Regions from separate parts of the Gryllotalpicola protaetiae genome, predicted to be linked through region 2. Evidence: riboswitches for the same ligand, from Rfam matches in the RefSeq annotation. Region 2 holds a riboswitch; the other holds the start of a gene.

Region 1 (7,795 bases), 120 kb from region 2:
GAGCGGCAGGCATCCGATCTGCTCGCCGACGGCTTCGGCGCGGGCGTCAACGGGCCGCTCGAGATCCTCGCGAGCTACCCCGCCGCGCCGACGCAGACCGAGGCCGGAGCGCTCGCCCAGAAGGTCGGCCGCGTGACGGACGTCGCCGCGACGCAGCTCGCCGGTCTCAAGGGCGATCAGGTGCTGCTCGCGGTCGTGCCGAAGAGCGGGCCGTCGGACGACGCGACCGTCACGCTCGTGCACACACTGCGCGAAGCATCCCTCGCCCGCTCACTGCCGGGCTCGCCGAAACTCGAGGTGACCGGGCAGACCGCCGTCGACATCGACATCTCGGACCGTCTCGCCGGCGCGCTGCCTCTGTATCTCGGGCTGATCGCGGCGTTCGCCTTCGTGCTGATGGTCGCGGTGTTCCGCTCTCTGCTGGTACCGCTCAAGGCCGCGCTCACGTTCCTGCTCAGCCTCGGCGCCGCGCTCGGGGTGACCGTCGCGGTGTTCCAGTGGGGCTGGCTCGGCGGGCTGTTCGGCGTCGACCCGCCCGCACCGCTGCTCGCCTTCCTGCCGACCATCGTGATCGGCGTGCTGTTCGGTCTTTCGATGGACTACGAGATGTTCCTCGTCACGGGCATGCGCGAGCACTTCGTGCACCACGAGACGGCCAGAGGCGCCGTGTCGACGGGGTTCCAGCAGGGCGCGAAGATCGTCGCCGCTGCCGCGCTGATCATGATCGGCGTGTTCGGCAACGGCGTCATCGAGGGCGACTCGACGATCAGGCCGATCGCCTTCGCGCTCGCGATCGGCATCGTGATCGACGCGTTCGTGGTGCGCATGACACTCGTGCCCGCCCTGCTCACGCTGTTCGGCCGCGCTGCCTGGTGGCTGCCGAAGTGGCTCGGTCGCATCGTGCCGAACGTCGACGTCGAGGGCGCAGCGCTGCAGCGACCGACGCTGAACCGCTGAACTGCGTCAGAGCAGGCGGACGGGCGAACCGTCGTCCCACGCGACGATGTCCTCGACCACGTCTGCGTAGAAGTGCGCGTACTGGTCGGTGGTGACATAGCCGAGGTGGGGCAGCAGCAGCGTGTTCGGCGCCGATCGCAGCGGGTGGTCCCGCGGAAGCGGCTCGGTCTCGTACACGTCGAGCGCCGCGCCGGCGATGCGCCGCTCGGCGAGCGCGGCGAGCAGCGCGGACTCGTCGACGATCGGCCCGCGCGAGGTGTTGATGAGATACGCCGTCGGCTTCATGACGGCGAGCTCGCGCGCGCCGACGAGGCCGCGGCTCGATTCGGTGAGGGGCAGGTGGATGGTGAGCAGATCGGATTCCTCGAACAGCTCGCGCTTGTGCACGAGGGTCGCCCCGTGCTGAGCCGCCCGCTCGCGCGTGATCGAGCGGTCCCACGCGATGACGTGCATGCCGAAGGCGCGTGCGAGATCGGCGACCGGGCCGCCGAGGCGGCCGAGGCCGAGCACGCCGAGCGTCTTCCCCTGCAAGCCGGGGCCGATCGTGTGCTGCCAGCCGCCCGCGCGGATGGACGCGTCCTCTTCGGCGAAGTGCCGCGTCAGGGCGATCATCATGCCGAGCGTGAGTTCCGGCACGCTGTTCCCGCCGCCGCGTGCGCCCGAGACCGTGACCCCGTGGGCGGCCGCAGCGCCGAGGTCGATGACCGCGTTCATCATGCCGGTCGTGACGAGCAGCTTCAGCTCGGGCAGTCGCGGGAACAACTCGGCGGGGAATGCCGTGCGCTCGCGCATCACGACGACGACCTCGCTGTGCGCGAGGCGTTCGGCCAGGGCATCCGCACCGAGATGCTCGTCGATCACCTCGAGCTCGAAGCGCTCGGCCACCGCCGACCAGTCGGCAGAGCTCAGGGCAACACGCTGATAGTCATCGAGGATCGTCACCCGTCGCACACGATGAGCCTAGAGCCGCGGTGAGGCTCGCCTCTGCGGGCGGCTTCAACTCAGCTCAGCTCGTCGAAGTCGCCGCGCATCCAGGCGATCTGCCGCTCGGTAGGTCGCTTCCATGGTCGAGACCCTACCGATGCCGCATACGACCAACCGTGCATGCGACAACCGATCCCTTCGCGCGCAACGGTGCTACTGCCTTCACCGGCAGATTGGCTTGGATTCCGCCGGCTGTCAGCTCAGATTCGTGGAGTGGGATCGAGGGCGTCTACAAGTGCCGCGTCTGACAGACCCTCGAGTGTGAGTAGCGCGTCGTACGGGTTCCCGAGTTCAAGTCCGAGAGCCTCGGCGAATGCGTGCTCGGTGCCCTGGCGGCTCGCCTTGCGCACCATGACCGCCTGCCTCAGGTTCTCGCCGAATAGGCGAAGCAGCCGGCCCTCGACGAGCATGTGCCGGAACGCGTCCTGCTGGACCACCGGGAGCGCCTGCCCGAAAACCTCGATCTGTGTTCCCTCGAAGCGAAGCATGATGACACTGGCCGGTGGTTGCGTGTTCCGACGGTGGGAGGCGACCCATGCCCCTCCCGCGATCGTCTTGACGGTCTGTTCGAACGAAATGAGGTCGGACGCATGGCAGGCGATGTCAATGTCGCTATTCGGCGTCTGCACGCCGATCGGCATGGAGCCGACAATCGCCGGCTGGTACTCAGCCAGCGCGCGAATCAGTGCACCGAGGTCCATGAGTTCATGATGATGGACCCTCCGCAGCGCCGTCGTGGTGAACGTCCGCGATACCTTCGGTCGCAACGGCATCGGCAAGCCGTTTGCGCGTCGCGATGACGGCACGCGAGAGGTTCTGAGGATCGCTGTCGAGTCCGGTGATGACCTCATCGAGCCAACGCAGGCCCGCCTTGGTGAGCAATTGCTTTTCGTTTGTGACCCATTCGCCTCGGTGAGCGAGGATCGCGTGAGCCGCGTAGCACGCCCCTTCGCTCAGCAGGCCTGCGCACTGGGCCGCACGGCCGTGCCTCGCATGTCCTTCCTCCGCGTATTGAAACGTGAAGTCAGCCCATTCCCACCAGATGCCGGGGGCCCGGCGGCGCAACGCTTCGGGGTATTCCCAGCGCGACAGCGACCCGCGCAGAGTCCTATTGATTCCGAGTTCGGCCAAGAGAATGTAGCTCGGCAGACCCGCTTGATGAAAGAGAAGTCGCTCGACGGAGTACTCCCCTCGGCAGGCATCGTCGTGAATCTGGTCGATCAGGTGAAGGTCGCGGTAGTGGATGTCGATCGCGTGACCGTCCACAGTGAGCTTGCCGCCGCCATTGAAGATCGGGCTCCACGCGCCGAGCTCGCTGATCTGGCCCGGCCACCCGAGATCTCGGATGGACTGCGGATCGAAGCCGCCCCGGTAGTAGACCGCGACGTCCCAGTCGCTGTCTGCGTGGTGTGTTCCCTGCGCACGGGAGCCGCCGAGAGCGACGGCCTCCACGCCGGGTAGGCGGTAGAGCGAGTCGGCAACGTAGTCGACGAATGACGGATTGAAAGCATGGTCTGACGTAAGCAATGTGTTCTCCTTGCATGCCGGATCGATCAACTCGCACGCGAAGGCGGCGAGGACTGAATCAGCGGCTAAAGGATCACGAAACTCAGTGTTGCACGGGGTTCGTTTGCAGGCCAAGCCCATCGGCGAAGGCTGCACGCAGGGTCCTCCACTGGCCATGAATGGAGTCCATCGGTGGCTGCGGCCCGCGATCAGCCATGTGTGGCGCACGGGAGGATCGTTCACCGCGCGGTCAAGAACTCCGTCAGTGCCGCCATCCACTGGTCAAACGCGTCGAGATGCGCGTCATGTGACGCGCCGTCAAGATCGACCCGGGTGACGTTCACACCCCTGGCGACAAAGTCTGCCTTCTGTTCCTCGGTGAACATGCCGCCATCGGCGTACACGACGAGGGTCGGCGCCGTGACACTCTGCCATTCCTGCCAGCGCGGAACCGCCACTGCGGTGATCGTCGCGACCATCACATCGGCATCAAATCGCGGGTAGAGGCCGTCCGGGCGTTCCTCCAGATCAGCTACCCATGCCTGCGCCAAAGGCCCGTCACCGAGTGCCGCCGCCGCCGCTTCACGGCTCGCGAACGGCACCTCCCAAGACCGGAAGTAATCGCCGAGAGCAGCGTGGTCCTCAGCCGAGCCACCGCCCTCATTGCCTTCCAACAGGACCAGCCTGCGCACCAGATCGCGGCGTGCGGCCGCGACGAGCATGGCCGTGTGGGCGCCCATAGACTGACCGACCAAGTCCACCGGCTGCGACGACTCGGCTTCGATAACGCGCACCACGTCCTCGACGAACGCCGTGCGCGAGGTGTCGGCCGGGACCCTTGTACTGTGTCCGTGCCCGCGCTGGTCGATGAGGATCACCTGCCGCGGCGAGAGCGCGGACGCTGTCGGGATGAATTCGCGGCTGCTGCCAGCCAAACCATGAAGGATGACGATCGCTGGACTGTCACCGTCGAAGACCGAATACGACACGTTGATGCCGCCGCCGGTCGTAAGTACGCGACTCGCTCCACCCACCCGGCAACACTACTGAGCGCCAATCACCCGACCGCAAGCCAGTCGGCCAGCGTACACGTTGAGCCTTATCGCCTCCTGACCCGCGGAACCGCTCTGTCCGAGATCCTCGCGCTCGGGCGCGACACCGGCAAACTCGACGCTTTCGCCAGCCGCGGACTCCGCACCGCCGTTGTCGATATCACCGACGAGACCACGGCGACCCGGAGGCCGTCACTCTCCTCTCAAGCTTCACGGATGCCGGCGCGTTCGCCCCTGTTGTCGTCGGCGCCCTGGGCGACAGCGCTTTCCATGCAACCCGACAGTCCCATCTTCTCTTCGGGCGACACCCGTCAGCCCCATCAGCGCGATGTCGCCGATCCGCCCGACCGTGCAGCTCCTGCCGACCTCTCCGTCAGACCCGCTCACGAAGCGGCTCCGATAGCCTGGTCCTACATGTGACACGGGGTGCCCTGCGGGGCTGAGATCACACCCGTTGAACCTGATCTAGTTCGTACTAGCGAAGGGATGTCGCGCATGACGCGCACGCCAGAAAACCTGACTACGTCCACCGTCGAGGCCTGGGGGGCAGTGCGGGCGCACCGGCCGCTCGTGCAATGCCTGACCAACACGGTGGTCACGAACTTCACCGCGAATGTGCTGCTGGCCCTCGGTGCGACGCCTGCGATGGTCGACCTCCCGGGTGAGGCAGGGTGGTTCGCCCAGGTCGCATCGGGTGTGCTGATCAATCTCGGCACGCCGACGCAGGAGCAGCGCAGTGCGATGCGTGAAGCAGCGGCAGCGGCAGCGGATGCCGGGACTCCATGGGTGCTGGACCCCGTGGCGATCGGGGCGCTCCCGGTGCGGACTGCCCTCGCGAAGGAGCTCACGGCACTTCATCCGACAATCGTGCGGGGCAACGCATCCGAGATCATCGCATTGGACGGGGCTGGTGTGGGCGGTCGCGGTGTGGATGCGACCGATTCAGTGGAGGAAGCGGTGGCGGCGGCTGTTCGTATCGCGCGCCGTGGCGGCGGGGTCGTCGCGGTGTCCGGGCCGACCGACGTCGTGACCGACGGCGTGGAGACGGTGAGGCTCGGCAACGGTGACACGCTGCTCACCCGGGTGACCGGTGGCGGGTGCGCGCTGGGCGCCGTGATGGCGGCGTTCGCAGGTGAGGAAGACCCGTTCACGGCAAGCGTTGCGGCGATCACGGTGTACAACGTGGCTGCTGAGATCGCGGCTCAGTCTGCGGCGGGGCCGGGGAGCTTCGCCGTCGCTTTCATCGACGCGCTCGCGGGTCTCGACGCCGCGACGCTGCGACGCCGGGCAGTGATCTCGTGAATGCAGATCTGTCGGTGTACCTCGTGACCGATGCCGGGATCGCTGCTGCTGCCGGGCATGATCTTGTGGAGGTTGTGCAAGCAGCAACGGCGGCCGGGGTGACGGCGGTGCAGATTCGGGAGAAACAGGCGTCGGCCCGCCGATTCTTCGACACCGTGATCCGGGCGTCGAAGGTGATTCCGGATCATGTGGCCCTGATCGTCAACGACCGAGTGGACGTGTTCCTGGCCGCCCGCGACGCCGGCGTCCGGGTCTCGGGGGTGCACGTCGGCCAGTCTGATCTGCCGGCCGTCGCGGTGCGGCACCTGATCGGCGCCGACGCGATCGTCGGGCTGAGCGCGGAGACACCGGAGCAACTTGCTGCGGCAGCCGAGTCGGGTGTCGTCGACTATGTCGGTGTCGGCTCGCTCCACGCGACCGCGACCAAGAGCGATGCGCCGCCACCGCTCGGGCACGACGGGTTCGCGAGGCTCCTCGCGCAGCACAGCACATTGCCCGTCGTGGCGATCGGTGGCGTCACCGCTGCGGACCTGCGTGTGCTGCGGAAAGCGGGGGCCGCGGGGGCGGCGGTCGTCTCTCCGATCTGCGGTGCCGACGATCCGCGGCAGGCGGCCCGCGCTCTGCGGGCAGCATGGGATGCGGCGTGACCGGGCCGAGGCGGGTGCCGAGGGTGCTGAGCATCGCAGGGACCGACCCGACGGGGGGCGCCGGCATCCACGCGGATCTGAAGAGCATCGCCGCGAACGGCGGCTACGGCATGGCCGTGGTCACCGCGCTCGTGGCGCAGAACACGCAGGGTGTCCGCTCGGTGCACGTGCCCCCGGTGGCTTTTCTCGCTGAGCAGCTCGACGCAGTGTCCGACGATGTCGACATCGACGCCGTCAAGATCGGGATGCTCGCAGGCGTCGACGTGATCCGCGCGGTCGCGGACTGGCTCGACCGGGTGCGGCCCCCGGTCGTCGTGCTCGATCCGGTGATGGTCGCCACCAGCGGCGACCGGTTGCTGGATGCGGACGCCGTGGAGGCGCTGCGAGGTCTGCTCTCCCGCGCCGACCTCGTGACTCCAAACGTCCCCGAGCTGGCGATCCTCGCCGGCGAACCCGCCGCCGGTACGTGGGACGACGTGCTGGAACAGGCCATCCGGGTCGCGGCGCAGCACCGGGTGCGGGTGCTCGCCAAGGGCGGGCACCTCACAGGGCAGCATCTGCCCGACGCTCTCGTTGACCCGACTGGCGGGACTGTGATCGTGACCGAGTTCTCCGGCACCCGCATCGAGACCAGCAACACGCACGGCACCGGATGCTCGCTGTCCTCCGCGATCGCCACCCTGGTCGCCGGCAGCGGCGACTGGGCGAACGCAGCAGCGGAGTCCAAGCGCTGGCTCACAGAGAGTATTCGTCACGGGCCGGAGCTCCACGTCGGCGTAGGGCACGGCCCGATCAGCCACTTCGCCGGCCTCTGGAACCGCGGCGGGATAGTCACCGCGCCCACCGCGTCGGAGGTCGAGGCCGACTGGTGGGCCGAGATCGCAGGCATCCGCGCCGACATCGACGACCTGCCCTTCGTGCGCGGACTCGGCGACGGCACCCTGGACCGTGACGTTTTCCTGCGCTACCTCGCGCAGGACGCCCTTTATCTACGCGACTATGCCCGCATGCTCGCCGTCGCTGCGAGTCTTGCCCCGACGCCGGACGAGCAAGCTTTCTGGGCCGGATCCGCACAAGGCGCCATCGCGGAAGAGATGAGCCTGCACGAGAGCTGGCTCACCAACGCGGATGGGTCGCTCCGCACGGCCGGACTCGACTCTGTGACCACGGCTTACCTGAACCATCTGCTCGCCGCCGCCGCCCGCAGCGACTACCACCTGCTCATCGCCGCGCTGCTGCCCTGCTTCTGGGTATATCAGGACGTCGGCGAGCGACTTCGCCCGCTCTCGCACCCGGAGCACCCGTACCGCTCGTGGCTCGACACCTACGCCGATCCGGTCTTCGCCG
Region 2 (7,795 bases):
CGAGAACGTCGTCTTCCTCGTCGAGGACCGGCCGGAGGACGGCTCGCTGGACCTGCTCGGCCTCTACGACGGCACCGACCTCACCGAGCGCGACCGATACGGCTTCGGCGAGCTGCCGGACCGCATCCTCGTCTACCGAGAGCCGCACCTCGCCGTGTGCAACACGCTCGACGAGCTGCGCGACGAGGTGCACACGACGCTCGTGCACGAGATCGCGCACTACTACGGCATCGACGACGACGAGCTGCACCGGCTCGGCTGGGCGTAGGGCGGCTTTCCGCTAGATATTGGTGTCTTGGTCGTCGACCTCGATCGAGTCGCTGGTCGTCGGGTCGAAGCGGTAGCTCACGAACAGCGTGTCCCCCACCTGCCGTGTCGCGCCCGCGACATAGTGCAGTGTCGATGGCAGTCCCTCGACCGCGACGAAGGCCTCGATGTCCTTCTCGTACTCGCCGTCGATGTAGCTGCGATGCTGGGTCTGTCCTTGAAGGGGGCCGTCGAGGAACTCGGTGACGTATTCCTTCGCGGTCTCTGCGGTGCTCATGCCGTGAATCTAGACCCTGAGAACGAGGTCAGCCAGGGCCAGCGGATGCTGTGTCCGCACGAATTCCGCGAACTGCGCGTCCCACATGTCCCAGTGCGCGTCGAAGGCTCCGCGGTCCCGTGCGAGCGCCCTGCGCTTGCGCACCGCGTCATCCGCGGTCAGCCAGATTCTGAGATCGGCATGGCGGGCGGATGCCTGGGACAGCGCGCCACAGCCTTCGACGATCAACGGCCGATCGGCGCCGACCTCATGCCAGTCGGCCGGGTGCTCGGCCGCCCAGTTCCAACTGCGCCAGCGGCCGGCCCCTGTGGCGCGCAGCGGCCCGAGGAGCTCCGTCGCGACCAGATGGCTGCCGGCGGCGAGACCGCCCCACCCTGGGTAGAGGTCGTCGAGGCGTACGAGCTGGGGCGAAGCATCCGCCGGCCATGCGCTCGCCAACGCGTCGGCGAGCGTCGACTTCCCTGCGCCGCTCGGGCCGTCGATGAGGACGATCGGATTCCGCACGCCGAGGGCCCCGACCGCCTCGATCGCCTTCTGGTCAGGACGCAACCCAGTGCCAGCTTCCGGTCGAGACGGAGACGATCACCGCGAGCGCGGCGATCGCGACGCCGAGCACGAGCGCCACGGCATCGGGCCGGCCAAGGGTGGCGGGGCGCGCCCAGCTGCGCGGGCCGGGGGCGCCGAAGCCGCGCGCCTCCATCGCGGTCGTGAGCTTCGTACCGCGGCGGATGGCGAGCACGAGCAGCGCGAACACCAGCCCGGCGTACCGTCGCAGGCGGCCGCGATCGGCGACGCCGCGGGCGCGGCGAGCCAGCGTCAGGGCGCGCCAGTCGTCCATGAAGAGCCCGACCAGCCGCAGGGCGGCGAGTGCCCCGATGACGAAGCGCGCCGGCAGGTGGACGAGCTGAGCGAGGCCGTCGGCGAGCTCTGTCGGGTCGATCGTGAGGAACAGGATGACCGAGGGCACCCCGATCGCGAGGATGCGTAGCGCGGTCGCGACGGCGAAGTCGATCGAGCCGTCTGTGATCTCGATGACGCCCCACTGCCACCAGACCCGGCCGGAGGGAACGCCGTAGAGCGTCGTCGTGATGCCGGCGAGCACCGCCGCGACGCCGAGCGGGGCGAGCCGCGGTAGCACGCGCCGCCACGGCAGCCTCGCGAACGCGAGCACGGCGCTCGTGAGGACGACGGCGACGACCGCGCTCACCCAGTCGACGGTGGCGAGCAGAGTGAAGGCGACGAGCAGCGCACACGCGAGCTTCGTGACCGGGTTGACGCGCGCGAGAGGTCCGGTGCGGAACGCGGGGAGCAGAGTCGTCATCGCAACGCTCCCTGTCTGCGATGCGCGAGGCGCCACTGTCGGGCTCCGAGCGCCGCCGCGAGTTCCTCGTCGTGACTCACGGCGACGATCGCGTTGCCGGCGTCCGCGAGCTCGCGCAGCAGCAGCACGAGCTCGGCCCAGGTGCGCGCATCCTGCCCGAAGGTCGGCTCGTCGAGCAGCAGCACCGTAGGTCGCGTCGCGAGTGCGGTCGCCACCGAGAGGCGTCGTTTCTGGCCGCCGGAGAGCGTGAACGGGTTGGCGTCCGCGAGACCGCCGAGGTCGAGCCGCGCGAGCAGCTCGTCGACACGCGCTTCGACCTCGGCAGGCGGCAGGCCCAGCGCACGCGGGCCCACCGCGAGCTCGCCGCGCACGGTCGCCGCGAGCAGTTGATGCTCGGGGTTCTGGAAGATGCTGCCGATGCGGGTCAGCAGCTCGCGAGACGACCAGCGAATGGGCGCGGATGCCGCACCTGAGGCCAGCAGGGGCTCTGCCGCGACCGTGCCCCCGAGAGGCGGCAGGAGGCCGCCGAGCGTGAGGGCCGCGGTCGACTTCCCCGCGCCGTTCGGCCCGGAGATCACGACCGCCTCGCCTGCTCCGAGGTCGAATTCGAGCCCCGTCGCGACCGGCTCGCTCCTGCGGCGGCCGACCGAGAGGCCGCGCGCGCCGAGGAGAGGGACACCAGCCGAGCGCTCAGGCAGCGCGTCGAGCACGCGCCTGCCCGGCACCCAGACCCCGGCGGCGGCGAGCCCGTCCCCGAGTTCGGAGAGCACCCGCTCCGGCGTTCCGTCGGCGAGCAGTCGCCCGTCCGAGCCGATCACGACGATGCGCGTCGCAAGATCGCGCCATACCGCGACGCGGTGCTCGACGACGATCAGCGTCGCGCCCGTCGCCTCCACCACGCGCTCGACCGCGGCGCGCACCTCGGCGACGCCGTCAGGGTCGAGGTTGGCGGTCGGCTCGTCGAGCAGGATCAGGCCGGGGCGCATCGCGAGGACGCCCGCGAGCGCGAGGCGCTGCTTCTGCCCACCGGAGAGCTCAGCGGTCTGCCGGTCGAGCGGAACGCCGAGACCGACGGCCTCGAGCGCCTCGCCGACCCGCGCCCAGAGCTGCTCGACGGGCACGCCGAGGTTCTCGAGCCCGAACGCGACGTCGTCACCGACTCTGGCGAGCACTTGCTGAGAGTCCGGATCCTGGAGGACGAGGCCGACCCGGCCGCGCAGGGCGGCCGGGTCGACGCCGTCGACGAGCAGCGCGCCGCGCTCCTCGCCCTCCTCTTCGCCGCCGAGCACCCCGGCCAGCGCAGAGAGCAGCGTGGACTTCCCGGACCCTGAGGCGCCGAGCAGCAGCACGCGCTCCCCCGGCGCGATGTCGATGTCGAGGCCGTCGACGGCCCACGCCTGGCGGCCGGCGTGGCGCCAGCCCCAACCGCGGACCGTCACACCGGCCGCGCGAACTCCGGCGTGCACGCTCAGGAGCGCGCCGCCGCCTCGCGCCCCGCCGCAAAGCGGCTGAGCGCACCGGTCTTGGCGAGCGCCTTCACGAGCAGCCAGGAGCCGAGCCCTGCCACGACGATGCCCGAGACGATCGTGCTCGACGCGTAGAGCACGGCGAACAGCGGCTTCGCACCCGGGTACCAGACCGTCAGGTCGAGGATCGACTCGCCCACACCGGCGCCGAGGCCGCCGAGCAGCGCGGCGCCGAGCCCCCAGCGGCGATAGAGCAGGATCGCGAAGACGACCTCGACGCCGAGTCCCTGCACGAGCCCCGACACGAGCGTCAGCGGGCCCCACACCGTGCCGAGCAGCGCGGAGACGCTCGCGGCGACGAGCTCGCCGAACAGCGCGGCACCCGGCTTGCGCACCACGAGCCCGACCAGCACCCCAGCGAACAGCCACGGGCCGTTGATGATGCCCTGAAGTCCAGGCAGGGCCGCTTCGATCGGCGCACCGACCGGGTTGGACACGAGGTCCCACACCCAGAACACGACGCCGGCGGCGACGGCCAGCACGGCGGCGACGACGATATCGACCGGGCGCCACTTCAGCGTCCTGGCGCGCTTCGACGCAGCGTCCGTCAGTGAATCGATTGTTGCGTGCACTCGTTCATCCCTTTCCCTAAAGAAACGAGGGCACGGGATATGAGATTCTGCCTCCCTGCGCCGGCATTACCCGGATCAGGTTCGACGGTCGAAGGTTGAGAACCTTCCTCTCAGCCCGGCTCACCGGACTCCCGTGTACAGCTCCCGATCATAGACTGGTCGGCGTGTCTCCATTCGCCCCTGTCATCGGGCTCGCCATCGCCTTCCTGGTGCTACTGCGCGTGCTCATCTGGCAGCGGCGCAGGGACGAGAAGCGACGCAATCAGCGCTAGCGGCGCTTGCCCCTCGCTCGCGTGAGGCCTTTGAGCACACCGCCGACGACCCAGACGAATGGCGTCGCGACCGCGATCAGCGTGATGAGGTTCGGCTCGAACCGCAGCCCGCGGATGTCGCGCACATAGGCGCCGAACGGGATGCTCGCCGAGACGCCACCGCCGCCGTTGCCCTCGCCTTCGCCCTTTGCGTCGACGCCGAGACGCTCGCCGCTGCCATGCCCCTCGCCTGCCCCGAAGGCGTGGAACGAGAGCGCGACCGGCACGATGTGCACGCCGTTCAGCTCCGTCGCCTCGCCGTAGACCGTCGAGAGCCCGAAGCCTCTGACCTGTTCCGCGATTCTCTCCACCACGCTGCTCATGACCGCCACGCTACGCGGCGCCCCGCCGCGGTGCCAGGGTCTTCTCAGCCGCTCCGAAACTCGCATGGGAGGATCGACCGATGCCCGCCCGCCGCCTGACCCGCCTGGTCGCCGATGCCGTTCTCGGCATCCTCGCCCTCGCAGTCGGCGGCCTGCTGCTCTGGCATGACGCGATCCCCGATCGCGGCGGGGTGATGGGGCTCGTCGAGTCGGTGCTGCCCTGGTTCGGCATCCTGATTCTGTTCTTCTTCCTCCTCGCAGCGGTGCGCCGCTCCGCCTTCGTCGCCATCGGTGCACTCGTCTCGGCGATCGTCTGGGCCGCGCTGTTCGTGCCGCCGTTCGTCCCGCGGCATGGCGAGGGTGCCGCGAGCCTGACCGTGGTGAGCGAGAACGTCGACGCCGACAACCCCGACCCCGGCAAGACGGTGGCGTCGCTCGCGGGACGGCACCCGCAGGTGATCGCTCTGCAGGAGCTCACCGAGACCTCGACCCGGGCTGCACTCGCGACACTCGGCCCGCAGTACCCGCATCACTACATCGTCGGCACGGTCGGAGTGTGGAGCGAGCTGCCGCTCTCCGACGGCCAGTCGCTCACGCTCGGCCTGGGCTGGAGGCGCGCGCTGAGCGTCGATGTGATGACGGATGCCGGCGCCGTGCGCGTCTACGCCCTGCATGCCGCCTCGCTGAGGCCCGGCGAGTTCGCCCAGCGCGACACGATGCTCGGCACCCTCGCCTCGACACTGCGCGCCGACCACTCGACACGCCTGATCGCCGTCGGCGACTTCAATGCCGCCTCGACGGACCGCTCGTTCCGGCAGCTGCTCACGACCGTCAGCGAGCCGCGCACGGGCCAGTGGGGGTTGGGCTTCACCTGGCCTGCGCACTTTCCCGTCGCCCGGGTCGATCACATTCTCGAGCGCGGCCTCGGCGTCGTCTCGAGCGTCGTGCTGCCGCCGAACGGCAGCGATCACCGGCCCATCGAGGTCAGCTTCACCTAGGGCGTGTTGATCAAGGTGGTGGGGTTGGTTGTCGGGGAGCCTTGATGGGTGACGCCTCGCGAGATCTCTGATGAGGTGTGGGTCCTGCTGGAGCCATTGCTGCCGGCGATGAAGACGGCCGGGCGGCCGTGATGGAGCATCGGGCCGCGGTCGAGGGGATGGTGTGGAAGTACCGCACCGGGGCGCCGTGACGGGATGTGCCGGAGCGGTTCGGGAAGTGGAACTCGATCTACAAGCGCTTTGCCCGCTGGGCAGTTCACGGGACGTGGGAGAAGCTGCTGTCCGAGGCGCTCAAGCACGCCGAGGCGGCTGGCGGGGTGGACTGGGTCGTCTCGATCGACTCGACCATCGCGCGCGTGCACCAGCACGGTGCGACTCTGGCGCGCCACACAGGGGGCTCCACCGAACTACAAGAATCTGCCCGGCGCAAGGAATTACACGAATCCGGCCGGGCCGCCTGACCACGCGATCGGCCGCTCCCGCGGGGTCTGACTTGCAAGACGCACCTGGCCTGCGATGGCAAGGGCCGCCCGCTGTCCTGGGTGCTCACGGCCGGGAACGTGAACGACACGACGATGATGGCCGCCGTCCTGGACGGCATCCGCGTGCCCCGGCCGGGGAAGGGGCGACCGCGGGTGCGTCCGGACCGCGTGCTCGCGGACAAGGGCTACCCCTCGAAGGCGAACCGGGCCTGGCTGCGCGCGAGAGGCATCGCCGCCACGATCCCCGAGCGCAACGACCAGATCGCCCATCGCCGCAAGAAGCCCGGCCGCCCGATCGATTTCGGCCAGCAGCAGAAGGCACGCTACAAAGGACGCAACGTCGTCGAGAGATGCTTCAACAAGCTCAAGCAGTGGCGCGGCATCGCGATGCGAACCGACAAGCCCGCCCGCAACTACCACGCAGCGATCACCCTAGCCTCCACACTGATCTGGCTACGCACCACCTTGATCAACATGCCCTAGTGAATCGTCCTGGGTTTGTTGCCGCCCTCGGGCCGCTGATCCTTCCGAGCCAACGACGCGAACACCTCGGAGACGAACCCATCCAGCTCCGCCCGCACCCGTGTGATCTCATCCCGCCGCACCCCGCGAAATTAACAGAAAGCCGAACAGATCAAGAGACCTAACCAAGTACTACTAGTCCTGTTTCGGAAATCGGTACTTGCGTAGCGTCAACGATTTGGACTATTACGTCTACCTAGAACAGGTTGCCTACCGTCGCTTTCACCCGAAGAACGCCCCAGAGTCAACGTCGACAGAGGAAGGGGCCTCAATGTTCGGTCGTGGGAAATCGTCTTCGGAACGCGTGCGCGGCAAGACCAAATGGCGGGGAGTCTGGGCGGCGATCGCCGCCCTCTGCCTCACTGGTGGAACCGTTGTCTCAGCGTCGCCCGCCTTCGCCTGCGATATCAACACGCACTGCTATGCGATCGCGAGCTACGGGACGTCTGGTGCCCAATAACTTCACCATCACTGGAGACGCGAGTGACGGATACTCAGTTTTCGACTCGAATTTCAACCAAGGCAACTCCACTAACAACACGATGACGGCAGGCCAGTTCCAGGTGGGGTCGGAGGTCACGACGGGGTCGAACGTGTGCTCGCTGGCCCACGACTACAACATGCAGTATTCGACCGGCAGCGGATGGGTCAACTTCCCTTCGGCGGGCACCTCCGTAAATTCTCCACAGACCCTCGAGTGGAACAGCTACCCAACGAACATGAACGCAGGTGTGCCATGCTGACCAGGAATCGCCGCAAGTGGATCGTCATCGCGAGTGTCGCTGCGATCGGAGCTATCGCGGCAATCGGGAGCGGCACCGTGGCAAGCGCGCAATCCACGTCGGATTGGGGGCTGTCTCCGACACAAGCGGCGCAGGCGCGTCAAGCTCTCATGCTCGTGGGCACGCAGTCGGATCCAAGTAATCCGACGGCGGCGGCGCGCGTTACTGGGTCGTGGCCAGAAAATATCGCCTCAGGTCGTGCGATCGGAACTGATAGGTCGACTGCGCTGACGGCAATGGGCGAACCGCAGAAGTCTCCAGCGGGTGCGACGAAGCCCGTCGTTTGTGCGGAGGGCCACGGAAAGTTCTCCACGGCCAACATGCCGCATCCGGCGGGCTCGCCCACACAGACGTACACGTACGCGGTCGTCTGCTTCGATCCCAGCACCGGAGACATACTCGACACCGGGTATG

What was found. A riboswitch is a leader RNA that binds a small molecule or an ion and turns the genes downstream of it on or off. The one in region 2 is predicted to bind thiamine pyrophosphate.
Positions count from the first base shown of each region.
Region 1: it holds a riboswitch for thiamine pyrophosphate, as region 2 does, so the genes downstream of both, thiM (hydroxyethylthiazole kinase) here and D7I44_RS00095 (ECF transporter S component) in region 2, are expected to answer to the same signal.

Region 1 covers NZ_CP032624.1:126,710-134,504, forward strand. Annotated here, with positions in the region: gene D7I44_RS00655 (MMPL family transporter) at 1-957, shown strand, start outside; gene D7I44_RS00660 (D-2-hydroxyacid dehydrogenase family protein) at 964-1,908, opposite strand; gene D7I44_RS00665 (DUF4269 domain-containing protein) at 2,142-2,642, opposite strand; gene D7I44_RS00670 (nucleotidyltransferase domain-containing protein) at 2,647-3,675, opposite strand; gene D7I44_RS00675 (alpha/beta fold hydrolase) at 3,687-4,436, opposite strand; TPP riboswitch at 4,912-5,003, shown strand; gene thiM (hydroxyethylthiazole kinase) at 4,995-5,801, shown strand; gene thiE (thiamine phosphate synthase) at 5,798-6,448, shown strand; gene D7I44_RS00690 (bifunctional hydroxymethylpyrimidine kinase/phosphomethylpyrimidine kinase) at 6,445-7,795, shown strand, end outside.
Region 2 covers NZ_CP032624.1:7,190-14,984, forward strand. Annotated here, with positions in the region: gene D7I44_RS00070 (metallopeptidase family protein) at 1-268, shown strand, start outside; gene D7I44_RS00075 (hypothetical protein) at 281-544, opposite strand; gene D7I44_RS00080 (nucleoside/nucleotide kinase family protein) at 554-1,093, opposite strand; gene D7I44_RS00085 (energy-coupling factor transporter transmembrane component T family protein) at 1,083-1,865, opposite strand; gene D7I44_RS00090 (ABC transporter ATP-binding protein) at 1,862-3,304, opposite strand; gene D7I44_RS00095 (ECF transporter S component) at 3,334-3,963, opposite strand; TPP riboswitch at 3,999-4,109, opposite strand; gene D7I44_RS00100 (hypothetical protein) at 4,232-4,597, opposite strand; gene D7I44_RS00105 (endonuclease/exonuclease/phosphatase family protein) at 4,678-5,595, shown strand; partial or broken gene D7I44_RS00110 (IS5 family transposase) at 5,644-6,560, shown strand; gene D7I44_RS17950 (hypothetical protein) at 7,336-7,795, shown strand, end outside.